One region of the Mesorhizobium sp. CNPSo 4688 genome, then DNA from elsewhere that is predicted to be linked to it. Evidence: predicted binding sites of a transcription regulator. Region 1 holds the regulator's gene; the other holds the start of a gene.
What was found. The regulator PhoB, encoded in region 1, activates phosphate uptake and scavenging genes when phosphate is short. The targets are predictions, from matches to a motif close to TGTCATNNANCTGTCAT.
Positions count from the first base shown of each region.

Region 2: the regulator PhoB is predicted to act here: its motif matches at 2,184-2,200, upstream of AC04SH_RS01770 (PhoX family protein).

Region 1 is NZ_JBWLUY010000010.1:209,380-219,978, reverse strand. It holds gene AC04SH_RS20815 (PAS domain-containing protein) at 1-304, shown strand, start outside; gene AC04SH_RS20810 (substrate-binding domain-containing protein) at 800-1,828, shown strand; gene pstC (phosphate ABC transporter permease subunit PstC) at 1,924-3,384, shown strand; gene pstA (phosphate ABC transporter permease PstA) at 3,381-4,697, shown strand; gene pstB (phosphate ABC transporter ATP-binding protein PstB) at 4,715-5,539, shown strand; gene phoU (phosphate signaling complex protein PhoU) at 5,581-6,285, shown strand; gene phoB (phosphate regulon transcriptional regulator PhoB) at 6,302-6,991, shown strand; gene AC04SH_RS20780 (ROK family protein) at 7,016-8,251, opposite strand; gene xylF (D-xylose ABC transporter substrate-binding protein) at 8,524-9,564, shown strand; gene AC04SH_RS20770 (sugar ABC transporter permease) at 9,715-10,599, shown strand, end outside.
Region 2 is NZ_JBWLUY010000001.1:327,933-338,531, reverse strand. It holds gene AC04SH_RS01775 (GMC family oxidoreductase) at 1-146, shown strand, start outside; gene AC04SH_RS01770 (PhoX family protein) at 215-2,128, opposite strand; gene AC04SH_RS01765 (hypothetical protein) at 2,249-2,644, opposite strand; gene urtA (urea ABC transporter substrate-binding protein) at 2,957-4,267, shown strand; gene urtB (urea ABC transporter permease subunit UrtB) at 4,372-5,988, shown strand; gene urtC (urea ABC transporter permease subunit UrtC) at 5,985-7,217, shown strand; gene urtD (urea ABC transporter ATP-binding protein UrtD) at 7,222-7,968, shown strand; gene urtE (urea ABC transporter ATP-binding subunit UrtE) at 8,038-8,733, shown strand; gene AC04SH_RS01735 (hypothetical protein) at 9,262-9,438, shown strand; gene AC04SH_RS01730 (GGDEF domain-containing protein) at 9,497-10,599, opposite strand, start outside.

The DNA.
Region 1 (10,599 bases):
CAACGGCCGCAAGGCGCTCGACGCTTTCGGCCGGCTCAATCCGCGCATGATCTTGATGGATGTCTCGATGCCGGAGATGAACGGGCTCGAAGCCACGGCCGCGATTCGCCGGCTGGAGCAAGAGAGCGGCACGCATATCCCGATCGTCGGCGTCACCGCGCATGCCTTGAAGGGCGATCGCGAGCGCTGCCTTGAAGCCGGCATGGACGACTATCTGCCCAAGCCGATCAGTCCCAAGGCGCTGCTCGAAAAGGTCGAGCGCTGGGCCGGCATCGCGAGCGAAGCCCAGCGAGACGCCGGCTAGCTGATGTCAGCGCCGGGATTCGGCGGTGCCGCGACGTCCAGGGATATGGTGCGATCGCACCATATCAAAGCTTGCGCCCAGTCGGGAAAATGGCGGCGACTCAACCGCTCATTCAGTTACGGGCGGGAGCAAGCGACCGCCGACAAAGAAACAGCGTCGAAATCTACCCCAACGGACCTGTTTTTGGCGATGGCTCGGCCAAGATACGCTCTGGCCACGGGCAACGCGCTCCCGTCCGGTTTTTCTTTCTCGGCATCGCGGCCTGCGATCCGCCGGGACAAATGCCGGCGCAAAATCCCGCAAGCTCATGATTCCAGCGGCAAACTGCGACTCTCGCGGAGAGGCCGGGCGGTTGCGGTTTTCAGTGCGTCCATCCGACGTTACCGGGCTGACACGAAACTGTCATGCGACTGTAATAATCGAAGGCTATTGGCCTCAGCGGGCGCCGGCTGAAGAGGGCGCCGAGAGACCATCTTCCGAACAGGAGCAGGCCACATGAAGAAATTCCTCGTTACGGCATCGGCCGTGGCGGTAGCGTTCGCCGCATCGTCGGGTGTCGCCGCCGCGCGCGACCAGATCCAGGTCGCCGGTTCGTCGACCGTGCTACCTTACGCCAAGATCGTCGCCGAGCAGTTCGGCGAAACCTTCACCAACTTCAAGACCCCGGTGGTCGAGTCCGGCGGCAGCGGCGCCGGCATCAAGGAATTCTGCAAGGGCGTCGGCGAAGACACTATCGACATCGCCAACTCCTCGCGTCCGATCAAGAAGGACGAACTGAAGTCCTGCGCCGACGCCGGCGTGAAGGAAGTCCAGGAAGTCCGCATCGGCTATGACGGCATAGTCTTCGCCACCGACATCAAGGGCCCGGACTGGGCGCTGGTTCCTGCCGACATCTACAAGGCGCTCGCCGCCAAGCTGGTCGTTGACGGCAAGCTGGTCGACAATCCGAACACCAAGTGGAGCCAGGTCAATCCGAAGCTCCCCGACTGGGATATCGCTGCCTACATCCCCGGTGAAAAGCACGGCACCCGCGAAGTGTTCGAGACCAAGCTTCTCGACGCCGGCTGCGACAAGGCCGCCATCAAGGCCACCGGCATTGCCGACGACAAGGAAATCAGCAAGACCTGCGTCGCCATCCGCAAGGACGGCAAGGCTGTCGACATCGACGGCGACTACACCGAGACGCTTGCCCGCATCGACTCCAACAAGACCGGCGTCGGCGTGTTCGGCCTCGCCTTCTACGAGAACAATGCCGACAAGCTGAAGGTCGCTACCGTGGAAGGCATCGTGCCTTCGACCGAGACGATCGCAACCGGCAAGTATCCGGTTTCTCGCCCGCTGTTCTTCTACGTCAAGAAGGCGCATCTCGGCGTCGTTCCCGGTCTCAAGGAATATGTCGAGTTCTTCCTTGACGACCAGATGATCGGCCCGGAAAGCCCGCTCGCCCAGTACGGCCTGGTTTCGGCTCCGGATGCCGAACGTCAGGCGCAGCGCGACGCGTTCGCTGCCGGGAAGAGCATGTAATCAACGACTGGATCAGGGCGCGGACCAAATCCGCGCCCTGATTTCGCTGCATGCCGCAACGGCGGCGGCGACCTGAATTTTCCCTGGGGTGGGTGATGTCGTCCTTGCTCGTACTCGCCATAGTCATCGCCATCGGCGTGGTCGCCTTCGTGATCGGCCGCCAGCGCGCCACGGCGCACGATACCGGCAAGGTCAAGCCGCATTCGCGCGCCCACTATCACGGCTGGTGGGCCTTTCTACTCGCCGTCCTGCCTGCCGTCCTGCTGCTCGCCGTCTGGGACATCGGCTCGTCCTTCTATCTTGACCGGCACATACACGCCGCCCTGCCTGAGCGCACTGTCGACTCCAAGGTCGCCAGCGAAGCGCTCGACGCCAGCCTGGTGAAGAGCCTCGCCAAGGGCCTGCGCCGGCTTGATGCCGGAACGCCGCTTCCCGCCACGTTCGCTGAATTGCAGCCGCTGCTCATCGCCAAGGGCGTGGCGCTGGCGACGGATACGCAGGACTATACGATCCCGATCGCGGTCGAGGCGAATGCCGTTCAGGACCGGCTTGGACTGTTCGGCGCCGTCATCACGTTGGCATTGTCGATCGCCGGCGCCTTCTACGCGATCAGGCAAATTGCGCCGCGCGCAAGGGCGCGCAACAATGTCGAGAGGCTGATGCTGTGGGGGCTGCTTGCTGCCTCGACTATCGCCATCCTGACCACGGTCGGCATCGTGCTGTCCATGTTGTTCCAGACGATCACCTTTTTCGAGAGCGTGTCGCCGATGAGCTTCTTCTTCGGCACGGTCTGGGACCCGCGTTTCTCCGCCGCGGGCTCGGCCGGCAGCCAAGGTCAGTTCGGTCTGATCCCGCTTCTGGCCGGAACGCTTTACATCGCATTCATTGCATTGCTGGTCGCGGTGCCGATCGGCCTGCTGTCGGCGGTCTACATGGCCGAATATGCATCGCCCAGGCTGCGCTCGGTGGTCAAACCGGCGCTTGAATTGCTGGCCGGTATCCCGACCATCGTCTACGGCATCTTCGCCGTCGTCACGCTGGGGCCATTCCTGCGCGACCTGTCGGCGGCGCTGACCGGTGGTTCGCCGTTCATCCAGGGCCAGAGCATCTTCACCGCCGGCCTGGTTATGGGCGTCATGCTGATCCCGGTCGTGTCATCGCTATCCGACGACATCATCACCGCGGTGCCGCGCGCCATGCGTGACGGCTCGCTTGGCCTGGGTGCGACGCGCTCGGAGACGATCAAGCGGGTGATCCTGCCGGCGGCACTTCCCGGCATCGTCGGAGCCATCCTGCTCACCGCGTCGCGCGCTATCGGCGAAACAATGATTGTCGTGCTGGCGGCGGGTGTCGCCGCCAATCTCACCATCAATCCGTTCGAGGCGATGACGACCATCACTGTCAAGATCGTCAACCAGTTGACCGGCGATCTCGAGTTCAACTCGCCGCAGACGCTGGTCGCCTTCGCGCTCGGCCTGACGTTGTTCGCGCTGACGCTGGTGATGAACATCGTCGCCCTCTACATCGTGCGCAAGTACCGGGAGCAGTACGAATGACCGACATTCCCCTGGATACGATGGCGGGTGCCGTTGCGCGTCCGCGCCGCGACATAGGCCTCAAGGCCCGTTATGCCGCCGAGCGCCGCTTCCGCATCTATGGCATGGTGGCGATCTCCATCGGCCTGGCGTTTCTGGCGATTATCCTGCTCACCATCGTCTCGAAAGGCTATACCGCCTTCTGGCAGACGACGGTGACGCTGCCGATCACTTTCGACGAGAAGGTCATCGACCCTTCCGGCAAGCGCGCCACCGATCCGAGCGTGCTGATCAAGGCAAACTATCCCAAGCTTGCCGATACGGCGCTGATGGCCAAGCTCGGCATCGACCCAAGCAACAAGCCCATGGTCATGAAGCTCAAGGGCTTCCTGTCGGAAGGCGCCCGCGTCCAGCTGCGCGACATCGTCGCCGCCGATCCGTCGGTGATCGGCACGACGCGCGACGTCAACATCCTGGCCGCGGCCAATCTCGACTCCGCCTTCAAGGGCCAGATCGACCTCAGCGTCGATGAAGCGCGCCGCAAGGTGTCCAACCAGCAGATCGACTGGATGAACAAACTCAAGGCCGACGGCGTGATGGCCGAGCATTTCAACACCGGCCTGTTCACCTATGGCGCTTCCAGCCGCCCTGAAACGTCAGGCATGGGTGTGGCGATCATCGGTTCTCTGTACATGATGATAATCGTGTTGCTGCTGGCGCTGCCGATCGGCGTCGCCGCCTCCATCTATCTGGAGGAGTTCGCCAAGAAGAACCGCTTCACCGATCTGATCGAAGTCAACATCAACAATCTGGCGGCGGTGCCGTCGATCGTCTTCGGCCTGCTCGGCCTTGCCGTGTTCATCAATTTCCTAGGCATGCCGCGTTCCGCCGCTTTCGTCGGCGGTCTGGTGCTGACCCTGATGACGCTGCCGACCATCATCATCGCGACGCGCGCCGCTCTTGCCGCGGTGCCGCCATCGATCCGTTCGGCAGCGCTCGGCCTCGGCGCCTCCAAGATGCAGATGGTGTTCCAGCACATCCTGCCGCTTGCCGCTCCCGGCATCCTGACCGGCACGATCATCGGCCTGGCGCGCGCACTTGGCGAAACAGCACCGCTGCTTCTGATCGGCATGGTTGCCTTCGTCGCCGACTATCCGAAGACGCCTTTCGATCCGTCGACCGCGCTGCCGGTGCAGATCTATCTGTGGGCGAACGAGGCCGAACGCGCTTTTGTCGAGCGTATGTCGGGCGCCATCATCATTCTGCTCGTCTTCCTCATGGCCATGAACATCACCGCGATCGTGCTTCGGCGCCGGTTCGAGCGGCGCTGGTAGAAAAAAGGCAATTTGGTATGAACATCATGACCGAACAGTCCCTTGAAAACGCAGTGGGCGACAAAATGAACGCCAAATCGAACGAAGTGATCAAGATGCGCGGCGACAAGGTCGGCGTGTTCTACGGCGAGAAGCAGGCGCTGTTCGACGTCAATCTCGACGTCCGCCAGAACCAGGTGACGGCGCTGATCGGCCCGTCCGGCTGCGGCAAGTCGACCTTCCTGCGCTGCCTCAACCGCATGAACGACACCATCGATTCGGCGCGGGTGACCGGCAAGATCACGCTCGACGAGGACGACATCTATGACAAGAACATCGACGTCGTCGAACTCAGGGCTCGCGTCGGCATGGTGTTCCAGAAGCCCAATCCGTTCCCGAAGTCGATCTACGAGAACGTTGCCTACGGCCCGCGCATCCATGGGCTGGCCAAGCGCAAGTCCGACATGGACCAGATCGTCGAGTCCAGCCTGAAGAAGGCGGCGATCTGGAACGAGGTCAAGGACCGCCTGCAGGAGCCGGGCACCGGCCTGTCCGGCGGCCAGCAGCAGCGCCTGTGCATCGCGCGCGCCATCGCGGTGTCGCCGGAAGTGATCCTGATGGACGAGCCCTGCTCGGCGCTCGATCCGATCGCCACCGCACGCGTCGAGGAACTTATCGACGAACTGCGCCAGAACTACACCATCGTCATCGTCACCCACTCGATGCAGCAGGCAGCGCGCGTGTCGCAGCGCACGGCGATGTTCCACCTCGGCTACCTGGTCGAGGAGGGCGCCACCGACAAGATGTTCACCAATCCCGACGACAAGCGCACCCAGGACTACATTACCGGCCGCTTCGGCTGAGCCGTCCAGCGGTTGAATTTTCAGGCACGAGGACCACGATCATGGGTGAACATACCGTCGCCTCCTTCGATGAAGAGTTGGGCCAGATCAGCAAGCTGATCCGCGACATGGGCGATCTGGCCGGGTCGATGGTCAGCGGCTCGACCAAAGCGTTGCTCAATTCCGACAATGCGCTGGCGCAACGTGTCGTGTCCGACGATGCCATCATGGACGCGCGCCAGCGGGAACTCGACGATCGCGCCATCACGCTCATCGCCAAGCGCCAGCCGGTGGCCAACGATCTGCGCGCCGTGGTGGGCTCGATCCGTATGGCCGGCGACCTCGAGCGCATCGGCGACCTTGCCAAGAACATCGCCAAGCGCGTCGGCACCGTCGGCCTCAGCGTCACGCCGCGCGACCTCTCGCATTCCATCGATGCAATGGCGCAGCTGGTGCTGATCCAGGTGCAAGGGGTGGTCGAGGAATATGCCGCCGCGGATGCGGCTGCGCTGGCAAAGCTCAGGAATGAGGACGAGCGCATCGACGTCAAATACACGTCGGTGTTTCGTGAACTCTTGACCTATATGATGGAAGACCCGCGCAACATCACTGCCTGCACGCATCTTCTGTTCTGCGCCAAGAATCTGGAGCGCATCGGTGATCATGTCACCAACATCGCTGAAAATGCGTATTATGTGCTGACCGGCCAGCAATTGCCCGCCAATCGCCCGAAGCAGGACGAGACGGCGATGGCCACTTCGGCCTGACAAGGGTGAACTGCTGATGATCGCGCCACGCATCATGGTCGTGGAGGACGAGGAGCCGCTGGGCGTGCTTCTCCGCTACAACCTCGAATCCGAAGGCTACCAGGTCGAGGTGGTGACGCGCGGCGACGAGGCCGAAATCCGGCTGCAGGAAAACGTTCCCGATCTGCTGGTGCTCGACTGGATGGTGCCGGCGGTGTCCGGCATCGAGCTCTGTCGCCGGCTGCGCATGCGGCCCGAGACCGAACGGCTGCCAATCATCATGCTGACCGCGCGCGGCGAGGAGAGCGACCGTGTGCGTGGCCTGTCCACCGGCGCCGACGACTATCTGGTCAAGCCGTTTTCCACGCCGGAATTCATGGCGCGCGTGAAAGCGCTGCTGCGCCGCGCAAAGCCGGAAGTGCTGTCCAGCGTGCTCAAGGTCGGCGACATCGTGCTCGATCGTGAATCGCACCGCGTTTACCGCAAGAAGAGCGAAATCAGGCTCGGACCGACCGAGTTCCGCCTGCTCGAATTCATGATGCGCCATCCCGGCCGCGTGTTCTCGCGCAGCCAGCTGCTCGACAATGTCTGGGGCGAGACGATCTATATCGACGAGCGCACCGTCGACGTGCATGTCGGGCGCCTGCGCAAGGCGGTCAACAATGGCCGCATGCCGGATGTGATCCGCACCATTCGCGGCGCCGGCTACGCTATCCGGGAAGATTAGGCACGCCGCACTGTTGCCGGCCTTTCAGGCGACATGCTTGCCCGCTTTCGCCTGAATGCCCGGTGCGAAAATCTCCTGGTCGACGAAGCCGAGCGCGCGCATGGCGCAGCCTTCGCGGATCAGCGGCAGTTCGTTGGGCTCGGTGTCGAAGGAAATCGATTTCGAGTGCTGGCCGCCGGCGGTCTGGGCAATCGCCTCGCGCAATGCCGGTTCGATCAGATCGAACGCGGCGGCGCTGACTCCGACCATGGCGACAGGTGCTGGATCGATCAGCGCGAACAGGCTGCCGAGGCCGAAGCCAAGCGCCTCGCCGGCCTTGCGGTAGGCTTCGCGCTCGGGGCCATCGGTCTCGCGGGCACGTGTGGCGAGCGCCCGCATGTCGGCGTCGCCGACATCGACCGGTTCGGCATCCTCGCTCATCATTTTGGCGCTGCGCCAGATGGCGTAGTTGCCGGCATAGGCCTCGACGCAGCCGCGCCGCCCGCAACGGCACAGCGCGCCGCCGGGCCGGTGGATCATGTGGCCGAACTCGCCGCCCGAGGAATGGGTGCCGGTGAACAATTCGCCCTTCAGCACCAGCCCCATGCCGATGCCGTGCGAGAGCAGGATAGCGATGAAATTGTCGCGGTAGCGCTCAGGCTGGCGCCATTGCAGCGCCACTGCCATCATGTTGCAATCGTTTTCCATGGTGGCCGGAATACCGAACTCCGCTTCCAGTATGTCGGCGAAGGCAATGTCGGTCAGCGGCGTGATCGGCGACCACAGCATGGCGCGCGCCTGCGAATCGGTGATGCCCTGGATGCCCATGGCAATGCGGGCAATGCTCTGAACATCGAGGTCGGGATCCTCGAGCCGCCGCCGCACGATTGCCGTGCATTCGCCGATCAGCTCGTCGCGCGGCATAGTCAGCGTATCCAGCCGGCGCTGCTCCTCGGCGACCACCTGGCCGGCATAGTCGATGACGGTGACGGAAAGGAAATTCAGCGACAGCACCACGGTCATCACCGCGGCGGCTTCCGGGTTGAGCGCAAGGCCAACCTGGGGCCGGCCGCGTTTCAGCGCACCGGTCTCGCCAGGCTTGCTCTCGGCCAGGATGCCTTCTTGAATCAGATCAGACGAGATCGCCGATATGGTCGAGTGGCTGAGACCGGTGGTCGCCGCAATCTCGGTCCTCGACGGTTGGCCTGCCCGGCGCACGGCCGAAATCACCATCGCGCGGTTGCGACGGCGCAGGTCGTCGTGGCGGATTCCAACCGACATCGTTTTTGTTTTCCTCCCGGTCCTCCTCGCGCCTCATGATAGTGAAGGCGTTCGGTGGTACCAGCCAAATATTGGCAGAAGCAGGCCGCGCTGTCATTGTTTATTGCGGGTCTCGAAAAAATTCCGCGAAGCCATCAGAATCCATCAGAATCGATGTTGACAGCGCCTCGCCGATGGACCAGTATTTTTTCGAGGCTCGAAAAAATAGAGCCTCTGTGTGCCGGCCTTCGGGCCAGTTTTGTCGCGCCGCGCGCGGCGCAGGGAGGATTATCATGAACAGATTTGCAGCCGCCATGCTGGCGGGTGTCGCCATGTCGCTGACGCTGGTGTCGGTCGCGCAGGCGAAGGACAAGGTCATCGGCGTGTCGTGGTCGAACTTCCAGGAAGAGCGCTGGAAGACCGACGAAGCGGCGATGAAGGCGGCGATCGAGGCGGCCGGCGACAAGTACATTTCCGCCGACGCGCAGTCCAATCCCGGCAAGCAGTTGACCGACGTCGAGAGCCTGATCTCGCAGGGCGCCAACTCGCTGATCATCCTGGCGCAGGACGCCTCGGCCATCGGCCCGGCGGTGCAGAAGGCACTGGACGAAGGCATTCCGGTCGTCGGCTATGACCGTCTGATCGAGAACAAGGACGTCTTCTATCTGACCTTCGACAACAAGGAAGTCGGCCGCATGCAGGCCCGCGAAGTGTTCAAGGCCAAGCCGGAAGGCAACTATGTCTTCATCAAGGGCTCGGGTGCCGATCCGAATGCCGATTTCCTGTTCGCCGGCTCGATGGAAGTGCTCAAGGAAGCCATCGACTCGGGCAAGATCAAGAATGTCGGCGAGGCTTACACGGATGGCTGGCTGCCCGCCAACGCCCAGAAGAACATGGAGCAGTTCCTGACCGCCAACGACAACAAGGTCGATGCGGTGGTTGCGGCCAATGACGGCACCGCCGGCGGCGTCGTCGCGGCGCTGACGGCGCAGGGCCTGGCCGGAACGGTTCCGGTTTCGGGCCAGGACGGCGACCATGCCGCGCTGAACCGCATCGCGCTCGGTACGCAGACCGTGTCGGTGTGGAAGGACGCGCGCGAGCTCGGCAAGAACGCCGCCGAGATCGCTTCGCAGCTGGCCGACGGCAAGAAGACAAGCGACATTGCCGGCGCCAAGGACTTCACCACGCCCGGCGGCAACACCGTCAAGTCGCTGTTCCTGACCCCGGTTGCCATCACCAAGGACAACCTCAACGTCGTCATCGACGCCGGGTGGATCAAGAAGGACGAAGTCTGCGCCGGCGTCACTGCCGGCAGCGTTGCAGCCTGCAACTAAAACCGGACCGCTATCGGTTCGAAATCTCGGCGCCGCGGCCCAAAAGCCGCGGCGTTTCTCCAAGGGCTTTCCGCTTCAAATGACCACGGAAAGCAAATAGCATCCATGTTCCGGCATCCGCGCCAGACGGCAAACCGGTGGGAGGATAGCATGACCGACACGACCTCTAATCAGCCGGTCGCCAGCACTGCCGCGGACCGGGCGCGCGCATCCGAGCTCAGCGCCGTCGGGCGGTTCCTCAAGGCTACCGAACTCGACACGCGCATGCTCGGCATGGTCGGCGCCCTGCTGGTCATCTGGGTCGGCATACACATCCTGTCGGGCGGGCTTTTCCTGACGCCGCGCAATCTGTGGAACCTGTCGGTGCAGACCTCCTCGGTCGCGATCATGGCGACCGGCATGGTGCTGGTCATCGTCATGCGCAACATCGACCTTTCGGTTGGCTCCGTCGAAGGCGTGATCGGTATGATCATGGGCGTGGCGCAGGCCGAATTCCTCATTCGCGTCATCGGCTTCCAGCTTGGAAATCCATGGCTCTGGATCATCGCGCTGGCCGCCGGCGTGGCGCTTGGTCTGCTGATCGGCGCGTTCCAGGGCTTCATCATCGCCTATATGGAGGTTCCGGCTTTCATCGTGACGCTGGGCGGCCTACTGGTGTGGCGCGGTATGGCATGGCTGATTACCAGCGGGCGCACGGTCGCGCCACTCGACGCCACCTTCCAGCTGATGGGTGGCGGACCACGCGGCTCGATCGGCGCTACCGCCAGCTGGATCGTCGGCATCGTCGCCTGTGCGGCGGTTGCCTTCGCGCTGCTCAACGGCCGCTCGCAGCGCAAGCGGTTCAGCTTTCCACTGCGCCCCGTGTGGGCCGAGACCTTGCTTGGCGTGGTCGCTTGCGCGGCCATCCTCGGCGCCGTCTGGATCGCCAATTCCTATCCATGGCCGATCGGCATCGTGCGCCAGTATGCGCTGCAGAACGGCATCACCCTTCCCGAAGGCGGGCTGTTTATCGCGCATGGAATCGCCATACCGGTG
Region 2 (10,599 bases), on a different contig from region 1:
AGGCGCATGACATCAAAAACCTGTTCGTGTCGGACGGCAGCCAGTTCACCACCGGTGCGGCGGAAAACCCGACGCTGACCATCGTGTCGCTGGCGATTCGCCAGGCCGAATACATCGCCGCGCAAATGTCGGCCAAGACGATCTGAGCCGTCCTCCCGGACCGCTACGCGGAACGCGCATGGGCGCGTTCCGCACTTTTATCTCCCGAGATTGACTAGGCGCCGACGGGCTGCCCGTCCTTGCGGCGGATGGCGACGACGGACGGCCGCGGCAACTGGCCGTCTTTGAAATCGGGCCACAGCGTCTGCACCTTGTCGAGTGTCTCGGCGTCTTCCGCAGGGTGCTGTACCGACAGGAACAGCGTGGTGCCGTCCGGCGTGAAGCATGGGCCGGTCGCCTCAGCACCGTGCGGGCAGGTGAACAGCAGTTTCGGCAGGCCGCGCGCCGCACCTTCGGTGTCGACGCCGTAGACGCCGTCGGGCAGGTCGAAATCATTGGCGCCGTCGGTCGCCACCCACAGCCGACCGGCCGGGTCGAAGGTGATGTTGTCGGGGCAGACGAACCAGCCATTGTCGGACGTATCGGGATGGAAGGTGGCGCCGACTTTTGCATCCTTCGGATTGCCGCAGAGCACGAACAGGTCCCAGGCATACTTTTCCGCCGTGTGGTCGGCGTCCGCGCCGCGCCCGCCGGGCGGGATCAGTTCGACGATATGGCCCCAGAGGTTCTCCGGCCGGGTGTTCGCCGGATTGACCTTCGACTGGTCGCGCTTCTTGTTCTTGGTCATCACTGCATAGACGCGGCCGGTCACCGGATTGGTCTCGATGTCCTCAGGCCGGTCCATCGGCGTGGCGCCGAGCGCGTCGGCGGCAAACCGCGTCTTCAGCAGCACTTCGGCCTGGTCGGCAAAACCGTTCTCGGCGGTGAGCTTGCCCTGGCCATGCACCAGCGGCAGCCATGTCATCGAGCCGTCGGCATCGAAGCGGGCGACCGACAGCACGCCGTCATCGAGCAGATCGGCGCCAGAGGCCGGGTTGGCCTTGTCATAGGCCTTGGCCGAGACGAAGCGGTACATGTATTCGAAATAGTCGTCGTCACCCATATAGACGACGACGCGGCCGTCCTTGTTGAGGACCACGGTCGACGCTTCATGCGACATCCGTCCGAGTGCAGTGCGCTTTGCCGGCTTGGACTGCGGATCGTAAGGGTCGATCTCGACCACCCAGTCGAAGCGGTTGGCTTCGTTTGGTTCCTTGTCGAGGTTAAAGCGGTCGTGGAACCGGCCGCGGCCATAGATGTCGGAGCCGTCGAAACCGTAGCGGTCGAGCAGGTCGGCGGTCGGTGCCCTCTTCGGATCGCCGCCGAAAATATCGGACACGCCTTCCTCGCAGGTCAGCACCGTGCCCCACGGGGTAAAACCGCCGCTGCAATTGTAGCTGGTGCCGAGCACTTTGGTGCCGGTGGCGTCGGCCGTGGTCTTCATCAAGGCATGGCCGGCGACCGGCCCGGAAACCGTCATTTCAGTGTTGGCGGTGATGCGGCGGTTGAGCGGGCTGTCGGCCACGGTTTCCCACTTGCCGTCCTTCAACTGCACTTCGACGATGGAATGGCCCATCGCGGCCATGCCGAGATCGACCTGTTCCTTGGTCATCGTCTTGCCGGCATCGTCCTCGGTCATCCCGGGAAACATCACATTGGGCGAGATGTATTCATTGTTGACGCAGAGCAGGCCGTGGTCGGAATTCACCGTGCCCTTGGGCAGCGGCATGAAGGCGATGTAGTCGCAGTTGTAACCGAAGCGTTTCTCCTGCTCGTCGGCGGCGACTTTGTTCCCGTCGAATTCGGCGAGGCCGGCGGCGAGCGGATCGCCCCAGCGCGCGACGACGGTTGTCTCATAGCCTTCAGCGGCGGCATGGGTCTTGTCATAGACGCGCTTCAACTCGGGAAAACCGAGCGTCGATTGCGCTGCCGCGGCATGCGTTTCGCCGGCAAACAAGGAGCCGACAAAGCTGCCGCCGGCAAGCAGCGCGCCGGAGGCAAGACTGCCTTTCAAAAGAGACCGGCGCGAGACGCGCTCGGCAATGACGTCGCGGATGACGGGGGAGGATGAAGACGGTGCGTTGGCCATGGTGTCTGCCTCTCAGGGTGGATGTTACGGCGCACCGCTGCCCTAGTCTGCTTCGGCAACATCCGCATGACATGAGGGGAAGGTTTTGGCGCAGGCGACTGCAAGAGTGGTTGGCCCGGCTCAGCCCTTGGTGCAGGTCGAGGCGGTGAAGGCGCCGTCGGGCTGCCTCAGGATGATGTCGAACGACGGGGTGGTCTCGCCGTCCAGCGTTGCTTGCGTCATGGAGACGGTGTTGCCGCCAGTGGTGTAGCCGCCCAGCGGGCCTAGCCAGGTGATCTCGCCATTGGCGTTCATCTGATAGTTATAGCCTTGCGGCGCGGTGCCGAACGTCACCGGGCCGCTATAGACATTGCCCTTGATGGTGATGTCACCGAGGTTGAGGAAGGCGCCGAGCAGATAGACTTCGCAGTGATAGGTGCCGTCTGGCAGCTTGCCATCGCTGAAGTCGGCGCGCGCGGCTTCGCTCGTTGCCATCAGCAGCAGGATGCCGGAAATGCATGAGATACGGGATGTCATCGGGTCACTCGTTTGCGGAGTGAGCTTGCCCCATTTTTGCGCCGTGCCGCAATATTGTTCGTCCGCATGCCGCGGCTGAGTTCAAAATCTAGGCACTTGTCATAATTGGGCGAAAATTAGGCAAAACCCTTGTGCGCTGCGCAAATTTCCCTCAATCAATTTTTAACCGGCTGCCTTTGTTTTCTTTAGGCTAATATAATAATCGGCTGATAACGTTAGATTATCCCCCATTTCCGAGAGTCGCGTTTGCGTTTGGCACGGCTGTTGCATTGCATGGTTGCGCTGCAATCAACCAGCTTGGGAGTGTTCGGTATGAGGGGTAATTTCGCGACAATAACAAAAATGTTTTCGGCCGGCGTGGTCGCTGCCGGCCTGTCGATGTCGTCTCCGGCCAAGGCCGCCGAAGACACGATCAAGGTCGGCATTCTGCATTCGCTGTCGGGGACCATGGCGATTTCGGAGACGACGTTGAAAGACGCCATGCTGATGCTCATCGAAGAGCAGAACGCCAAGGGCGGCCTGCTGGGCAAGAAGCTGGAAGCCGTCGTTGTCGATCCGGCGTCCAACTGGCCGCTCTTCGCCGAAAAGGCACGCGAGCTGATTTCGAAGGACAAGGTCGCCGCCGTGTTCGGCTGCTGGACCTCGGTGTCGCGCAAATCGGTGCTGCCGGTGTTTTCCGAACTCGACAACATCCTGTTCTATCCCGTCCAGTATGAGGGCGAGGAAAGCGAGCGCAACGTGTTCTACACCGGCGCCGCGCCAAACCAGCAGGCGATCCCAGCCGTCGACTACCTCATGAGTGAGGATGGCGGCTCGGTGAAGCGCTGGGTGCTGGAAGGCACCGACTATGTCTATCCTCGCACCACCAACAAGATCCTCGAGGCCTATCTGAAGGCCAAGGGCGTCGCCGCCGAAGACATCATGGTCAACTACACGCCGTTCGGCTTCTCCGACTGGCAGACCGAAGTCTCGGCGATCAAGAAATTCGGTTCGGCCGGCAAGAAGACCGCCGTCGTCTCGACCGTCAACGGCGACGCCAACGTTCCCTTCTACAAGGAGCTCGGCAACCAGGGCATCAAGGCCGAGGACATCCCGGTCATGGCCTTCTCGGTCGGCGAGGAAGAACTGGCCGGTCTCGACACCGCGCCGCTGGTCGGCCATCTCGCCGCCTGGAACTATTTCGAGAGCGTCGACACGCCGGAAAACAAGAAGTTCATCGCTGACTGGCACAAGTTCATCAAGAACGACAAGCGCACCACCAATGACCCGATGGAAGCCCACTATATCGGCTTCAACATGTGGGTGAAGGCGGTCGAGAAGGCCGGCACCACCGATCCGGACAAGGTCATCGACGCCATGGTCGGCGTGTCCGTGCCGAACCTGACCGGCGGCTATTCGACGATGATGCCGAACCATCACATCACCAAGCCGGTGCTGATCGGCGAGATCCAGGCCGACGGCCAGTTCGAGACCGTGTCGCAGACGCCCGGCCTCGTGATGGGCGACGAGTGGTCCGATTATCTGCCCGACTCCAAGGACCTGATCTCGGATTGGCGTGCGCCTCTGTCCTGCGGCAACTTCAACGTTGCCACCGGCAGGTGTGGCGGCAAGGGCACGAACTGATCCCTCCCGGGACTGGCCGATCCAAGGCCAGAGACCGCAAGGCGTCCGGGCGCTTCAGTCCGCCCGGACGCCAAATTCCACCTCCCGGAAAAGTATCTGAACGGATGATCCTGTTACGCGCTTTCGGTCTCATGCTGGTGTTGCTGATGGCAAGTCTGTTGCCGTCGAACGCAGCCGAAGCTGATCTGCGCGCCGTCATCGCCAAATTCGCCACCGGCTCAGGGTTTTCGGCGACCGAAGCCGTGGTGCGCGAGCTTGCCGCGACCGGCGATCCCGCAGTCGAACGGCCGCTTGCCGCCCTTGCCGAAGGCAATCTTTACATCCGCAAAGCCGATTCAGCCGTCTTCGTCGGCAATGAGGCCGGCGACAGCGTCACACTGCTCGACCCGCTGAGCGGCGAGAGCGCCGGCGAAGCCGCCAAGGCCGACATCACCAAGATCAAGGTCAACAACACGCTGCGCCGCGTCATCCGCGATGCGCTGGGCACGCTGACGTTGCGTGCGAAAGATCCAGCTGTCCGCATTGCCGCCGCCGACACAATGTTCAAGACGCCCGATGCCACCAACATCGAGCCGCTCGACGCGGCCATCGCCGCCGAGACCGACGCCAAGGTCAAGGCGCTGTTCGAGCAGGCGCGCGCTGCGTCGGTTCTGGTCTCCGACAAGCCCGAGGCCGACAAGCTTGCAGCCATTGCGCTCATCGGCGCGCGCGGCGACCGCGATGCGTTGTCGCTGCTCACGTCGGTCGAGGCCAACGCGCAAGGCGCGGTCAAGGACGCGGCGACGGCGGCAATCGCCAGCATCAATTCGAGCCTGGCGCTGTGGGATGCCGGCCAGAACATCTGGTACGGCATATCGCTCGGCTCGGTGCTGCTGCTGGCCGCCATCGGCCTTGCCATCACCTTCGGCGTCATGGGCGTTATCAACATGGCGCATGGCGAGATGGTCATGCTGGGCGCCTACACCACCTTCGTCGTGCAGCAGGTGATCCGTACTTCATTCCCCGGCCTGTTCGACTGGTCGCTGGTCATTGCGCTGCCGCTCGCCTTCCTGGTCGCCGCTTCCGTCGGCCTGATCATCGAGCGCGGCGTCATCCGCTTTCTCTACGGCCGGCCGCTGGAAACGCTGCTGGCGACCTGGGGCGTCTCGCTGGTCCTGCAGCAGGCGGTGCGTTCGATCTTCGGGCCGACCAACCAGGAGGTCGGCAACCCCTCTTGGATGTCAGGCTCCTTCGATGTCGGCCAACTCGCCATCACCTGGAACCGGTTGTGGATCCTGGTCTTCGCGCTGACTGTCTTCGGTGTGCTGCTCTACGTCATGAAGCGCACGCCCTGGGGCCTGCAGATGCGCGCCGTCACCGCCAACCGACGTATGGCCTCCTCCATGGGCATAAGGACGCCCTGGGTCGACGCGCTGACCTTTGCGCTGGGGTCCGGCATTGCCGGCATCGCCGGTGTCGCGCTCAGCCAGATCGACAATGTCTCGCCCAATCTCGGCCGCGGCTACATCATCGACAGTTTCATGGTCGTCGTCTTTGGCGGCGTCGGCAATCTGTGGGGCACGCTGGTCGGCGCCTTCTCGCTCGGCATCGTCAACAAGGTTTTGGAACCCTATGCCGGCGCCGTGCTCGGCAAGATCGTCGTCCTCGTCCTGATCATCCTGTTCATCCAAAAACGCCCGCGCGGCCTGTTCGCGCTCAAGGGCAGGGCGGTGGAAGCATGATCACTGGACGCTTCTTCGCTGCCGGCGCCGACCGCCGCATCGCCATCACGATTCTCATCCTGCTGGCCGCCGCCATCATCGTGCCGCTGCTCAACCTCGCGGTGTCGCCGACCAGCGCTTTCTACATCCCGCCCTATATCGTGGCGCTGACCGGCAAGTATCTCTGCTACGCGCTGCTTGCCTTGGCGCTCGATCTCGTCTGGGGCTATTGCGGCATCCTCTCGCTCGGCCACGGCGCCTTCTTCGCGCTCGGCGGCTATGCGATGGGCATGTATCTGATGCGCCAGATCGGCTCGCGCGGCGTCTACGGCAACCCGATCCTGCCCGATTTCATGGTGTTCCTGAACTACAAGGAATTGCCCTGGTTCTGGTATGGCTTCGATCATTTCTGGTTCGCCGTCGTCATGGTTCTGGCCGTACCTGGCCTGCTCGCCTTCGTCTTCGGCTGGTTCGCCTTCCGCAGCCGCGTCACCGGCGTCTATCTCTCGATCATCACCCAGGCGATGACCTATGCGCTGCTGCTCGCCTTCTTCCGTAACGATATGGGTTTTGGCGGCAACAACGGCCTGACCGATTTCAAGGACATTCTGGGCTTCAACGTCCAGGCCGACGCCACGCGCTCGGCGCTCTTCGCCGCCAGCGCTGTGATGTTGGCGCTCGCCGTCTTCATCACCTGGGCAATCGTCGGTTCAAAATACGGCAAGCTCTTGATGGCCGTGCGCGATGCCGAAAGCCGCACCCGCTTCCTTGGCTGGCGGGCGGAGAACGTCAAGCTGTTCGCCTTCACCGTCTCGGCTGTCATGGCGGGCATTGCCGGCGCGCTTTACGTGCCGCAGGTCGGCATCATCAATCCCGGCGAATTCGAACCGTCCAACTCGATCGAGGTGGTGATCTGGGCGGCCGTCGGCGGGCGCGGCACCATCGTTGGCCCGATCGTCGGCGCGCTGCTCGTCAATGCCGGCAAATCCTGGTTCACCGGTGTGCTGCCAGAATTTTGGCTGTTTGCTCTGGGCGGCCTGTTCGTCGCCGTAACCCTGTTCCTGCCCAAGGGCATCATCGGCATGTGGGATAGCTGGCGCGGCAACGCCAAGGCGATGCGGGCAGCCGCGATCGCTGAGGAGGCTGGCACCGATCCTGAGGCCCCGCCGCCTGCGAAGATCGTCCGCGCCGCAGCGACAAGGCCGGGCGACTGGTCTACGTCCGGCCCCGAACCGCAGCCGGCGGAGTAGAGCGATGTCGAAGTCCAACACCATCCTTTATCTCGACGGCGTCTCGGTCTCCTTTGACGGTTTCCGCGCCATCAACAATCTGTCGCTTGTGCTCGACAAGGGCGAGATGCGCGCCATCATCGGCCCCAACGGCGCCGGCAAAACGACGATGATGGACATCGTCACCGGCAAGACCCGTCCCGACGAGGGCGAGGTGTTCTTCGACGGCCAGGTCGATCTGACAAGGCACGACGAGGCTGAGATCGCCATGATGGGCATTGGCCGCAAATTCCAGAAGCCGACCGTCTTCGAAAGCCACAGCGTCGAAGACAATCTGATGCTGGCGCTGAAGGGGCCACGCTCGATCTTCCCGGCGCTGTTCCATCGCCGCTCGGCCGCCGAGGCGCGGCAGATCGACGACATTCTCGGTGTCATCCGGCTCGGCGACAAGCGTCACGATCTGGCGGCCAATCTCAGCCACGGCCAGAAACAGTGGCTGGAGATTGGCATGCTGCTCGCACAGGATCCGAAGCTGCTCTTGGTCGACGAGCCGGTCGCCGGCATGACCGATGCCGAGACCGAGGAAACCGCGCGTCTGCTCAAGGACATAGCGCGTGACCATTCGGTCATCGTCGTCGAGCACGACATGCATTTCGTGCGCGAGCTCGGCGTCAAGGTCACCTGCCTGCATGAGGGCTCGGTGCTGTCGGAAGGGACGCTTGATTTCGTCTCGGCCGACGAGCGGGTCGTCGAAGTTTATCTGGGGAGATGAGCATGGTGTGGCGGGTGCAATTCCATCGCTTCGATCTGTCTTTCCTCCGCTTCTGGAAAAGGCGCTGACATGCTCGAAGTTTCCAATGCCACGCTCCATTACGGCGCCGCCCAGGCGCTGCGCGGCGTGTCGCTGAAGGCGGGCGCCGGCAAGATCACTTGCGTGCTCGGCCGCAATGGCGTCGGCAAGACCAGTTTGATGAGATCGATCGTCGGCCACCACCGGCTGACGAGCGGAAGCGTTGCCTTCGAGGGGAAGGCGCTCGACCGGAGCGCGGCGTATGATCGCGCCCGGTCGGGCATCGCATTCGTGCCGCAGGGCAGGGAGATCTTTCCCCTGCTGACGGTGCGCGAGAACCTGGAGTCCGGCTTTGCGCCCTTGAAGCGCGCCGACCGCAATGTGCCTGCGCATGTCTTCGAATTGTTCCCGGTGCTGAAGCAGATGCTGGGCCGCCGTGGCGGCGATCTTTCCGGCGGCCAGCAGCAGCAGCTCGCCATCGGACGGGCGCTGGTGATGCGGCCGAAACTGCTCGTGCTGGACGAGCCAACCGAAGGCATCCAGCCCTCGATCATCAAGGACATCGGCCGCGCCATCCGCTATTTGCGCGACCAGGCCGGCATCGCCGTGCTTCTGGTCGAGCAATATCTCGATTTCTGCCGCGAGCTCGCCGACGAGGTCAACATCATGGACCGCGGGCAGATTGTCCACACCGGCCCGGCCGAAGATCTGGACCGGGCGGACGTCAGGAAGTTTCTGACGGTGTAGCGCAGGTCGAACGACTGCACGGATCGCGACGTTGAAGATTAGCTGAACGCCCATAGCGCTTCGTCATTCTAGGGCGGAGCAAGGAGCGAAGCGACGCGCGCAGACCCTAGAATCCATGCCGTGACATCCGCCGAAGAGGCGCCGCGGTCGAGGATAAATCGCTTCTGCGGCCCATTTGCCCATTTCACGTTCTGGACCGTTAGTAGTGCGCCTTAGGCACGGCATGGATCCTTGGGTCTTCGCTCCGCTTCGCGTTCGCTACGCCCAAGGATGACGAAGTCGCGTTGGTCCGCACCGTTGCGCCTGACTTTCGTCAACGGCGCCATCCTCAACACTGGCACCCGCAATACTGCATGCTAGTCTTTGCCAGGCCTCGGTGAGTCGGCCGCTTCCGTATCAGTCTGTAGAAGATGGAGGGAATGCGCTGGCTCAGCCTGCAAGTTCCACGCAAGCAAGCCACCCTAGCTTTCCCTCGCAGTTCTGATTGTCGGTCAATGCGTCCAGATAATCTTGCCAGGAGAATAGGCTATGGAACGGTTCGTCGAGGACCACCAGAAACGACGGCTGACAGAGCGCGTCGACATCATCACCGCCATCAACATTCTGCGCTCGCAAGGCTACCAGCAGGATGAGCTGATCGGCGAAATCACCAAGGTTTTCTACGTCGATCTCGATACCTACAACGAGATCGTCCTGGCAGCCTGACCGCTCAGGCCGATAATGTGTTGAGATTCAGGTCAGGCCGGCTGAATATCGGCACAGCCTACCCGGCGCGCCGGAAGGCGAGCACCCGGTTGCGGCCGCCGCGCTTGGCGCCGTAGAGCGCCTTGTCGGCGGCGCTGAGCACCTTGTCGAATTTGGTGCCGCCCTCGCTCCCGAAGGCGTAGCCGGCGCTCACCGTGCAGGCCAGCAGGCGGGTCTCGGTGTCGATTCGGCGCGAGGCAAAACTGGCCCGGATACGCTCGGCTATGAATTCCACCTTCTCAGGCAAGATGCGATCGAGGACCAGCGCAAATTCCTCTCCGCCCATGCGCGCGGCGACATCGCCCGGCTGGAGATTGGCGGTCAAATCCTTGGCAAACAGTTTCAGCACCTCGTCGCCGGTGGCATGGCCGAACTCGTCGTTGATGGCCTTGAAGCCATCGAGATCGAACACGATCACGGCGGTGAAGACGCCGACCGGCGTTTTGCCATGCAGGTCGAACAGAGCGCGTCGGTTGAGCAGGCCGGTAAGCGGATCGGTTAGCGCTTCGCGGCGGTGATGCTGCGCCAGGCGCCCTTGGTTGAGCGCCAGCGACAAGGCGCCGATGCCGGTCATGCAGGCGATGACGACGATGAGGCTGAGATCCTCGGCCCAGTTGCTCGGCGCATGGCCAAGCACCAGCCTGCCATCCCAGACCAGCACGCCGGAGCACAGCACGAAGGATATTGCGGTGGCCGTGTAGAGCCCGGCAATGCCGATGATCGGAGCCGGGAATTCGGTGCGTCCCTTCCAGTATTCATAGGCTGTTGCAAACAGGAGCAGCGCGGCGAAGGCATTTTCCAGCATGAAGCCCAGCCCGTCATAGCCAAGCGCCATTGGCGGCAAGGCGATCGCCAGCGAGACACCGGCGCCGATGGCGATGCGCGGCAGCGGCGAGTGGCCCGTCGTGAATTGGTGGGCGGCGCCCAGCATGGTTGAAAAGCCGAGCAGCAGGAAGGTGAAGGCGGCGAGGCCGAGCAGGCGTCCGGGCGTGTCGATATAGGCCTGGTAGGCGAAGACGTCGGCGACGATCAGAAGCACGCTGACCGCCCATGTCAGCAGGAATTTTTCCGAGCGCGCGGTCAGCCAGATGCCGAACAATGTCATGCAGAGGCAAGCGGCGG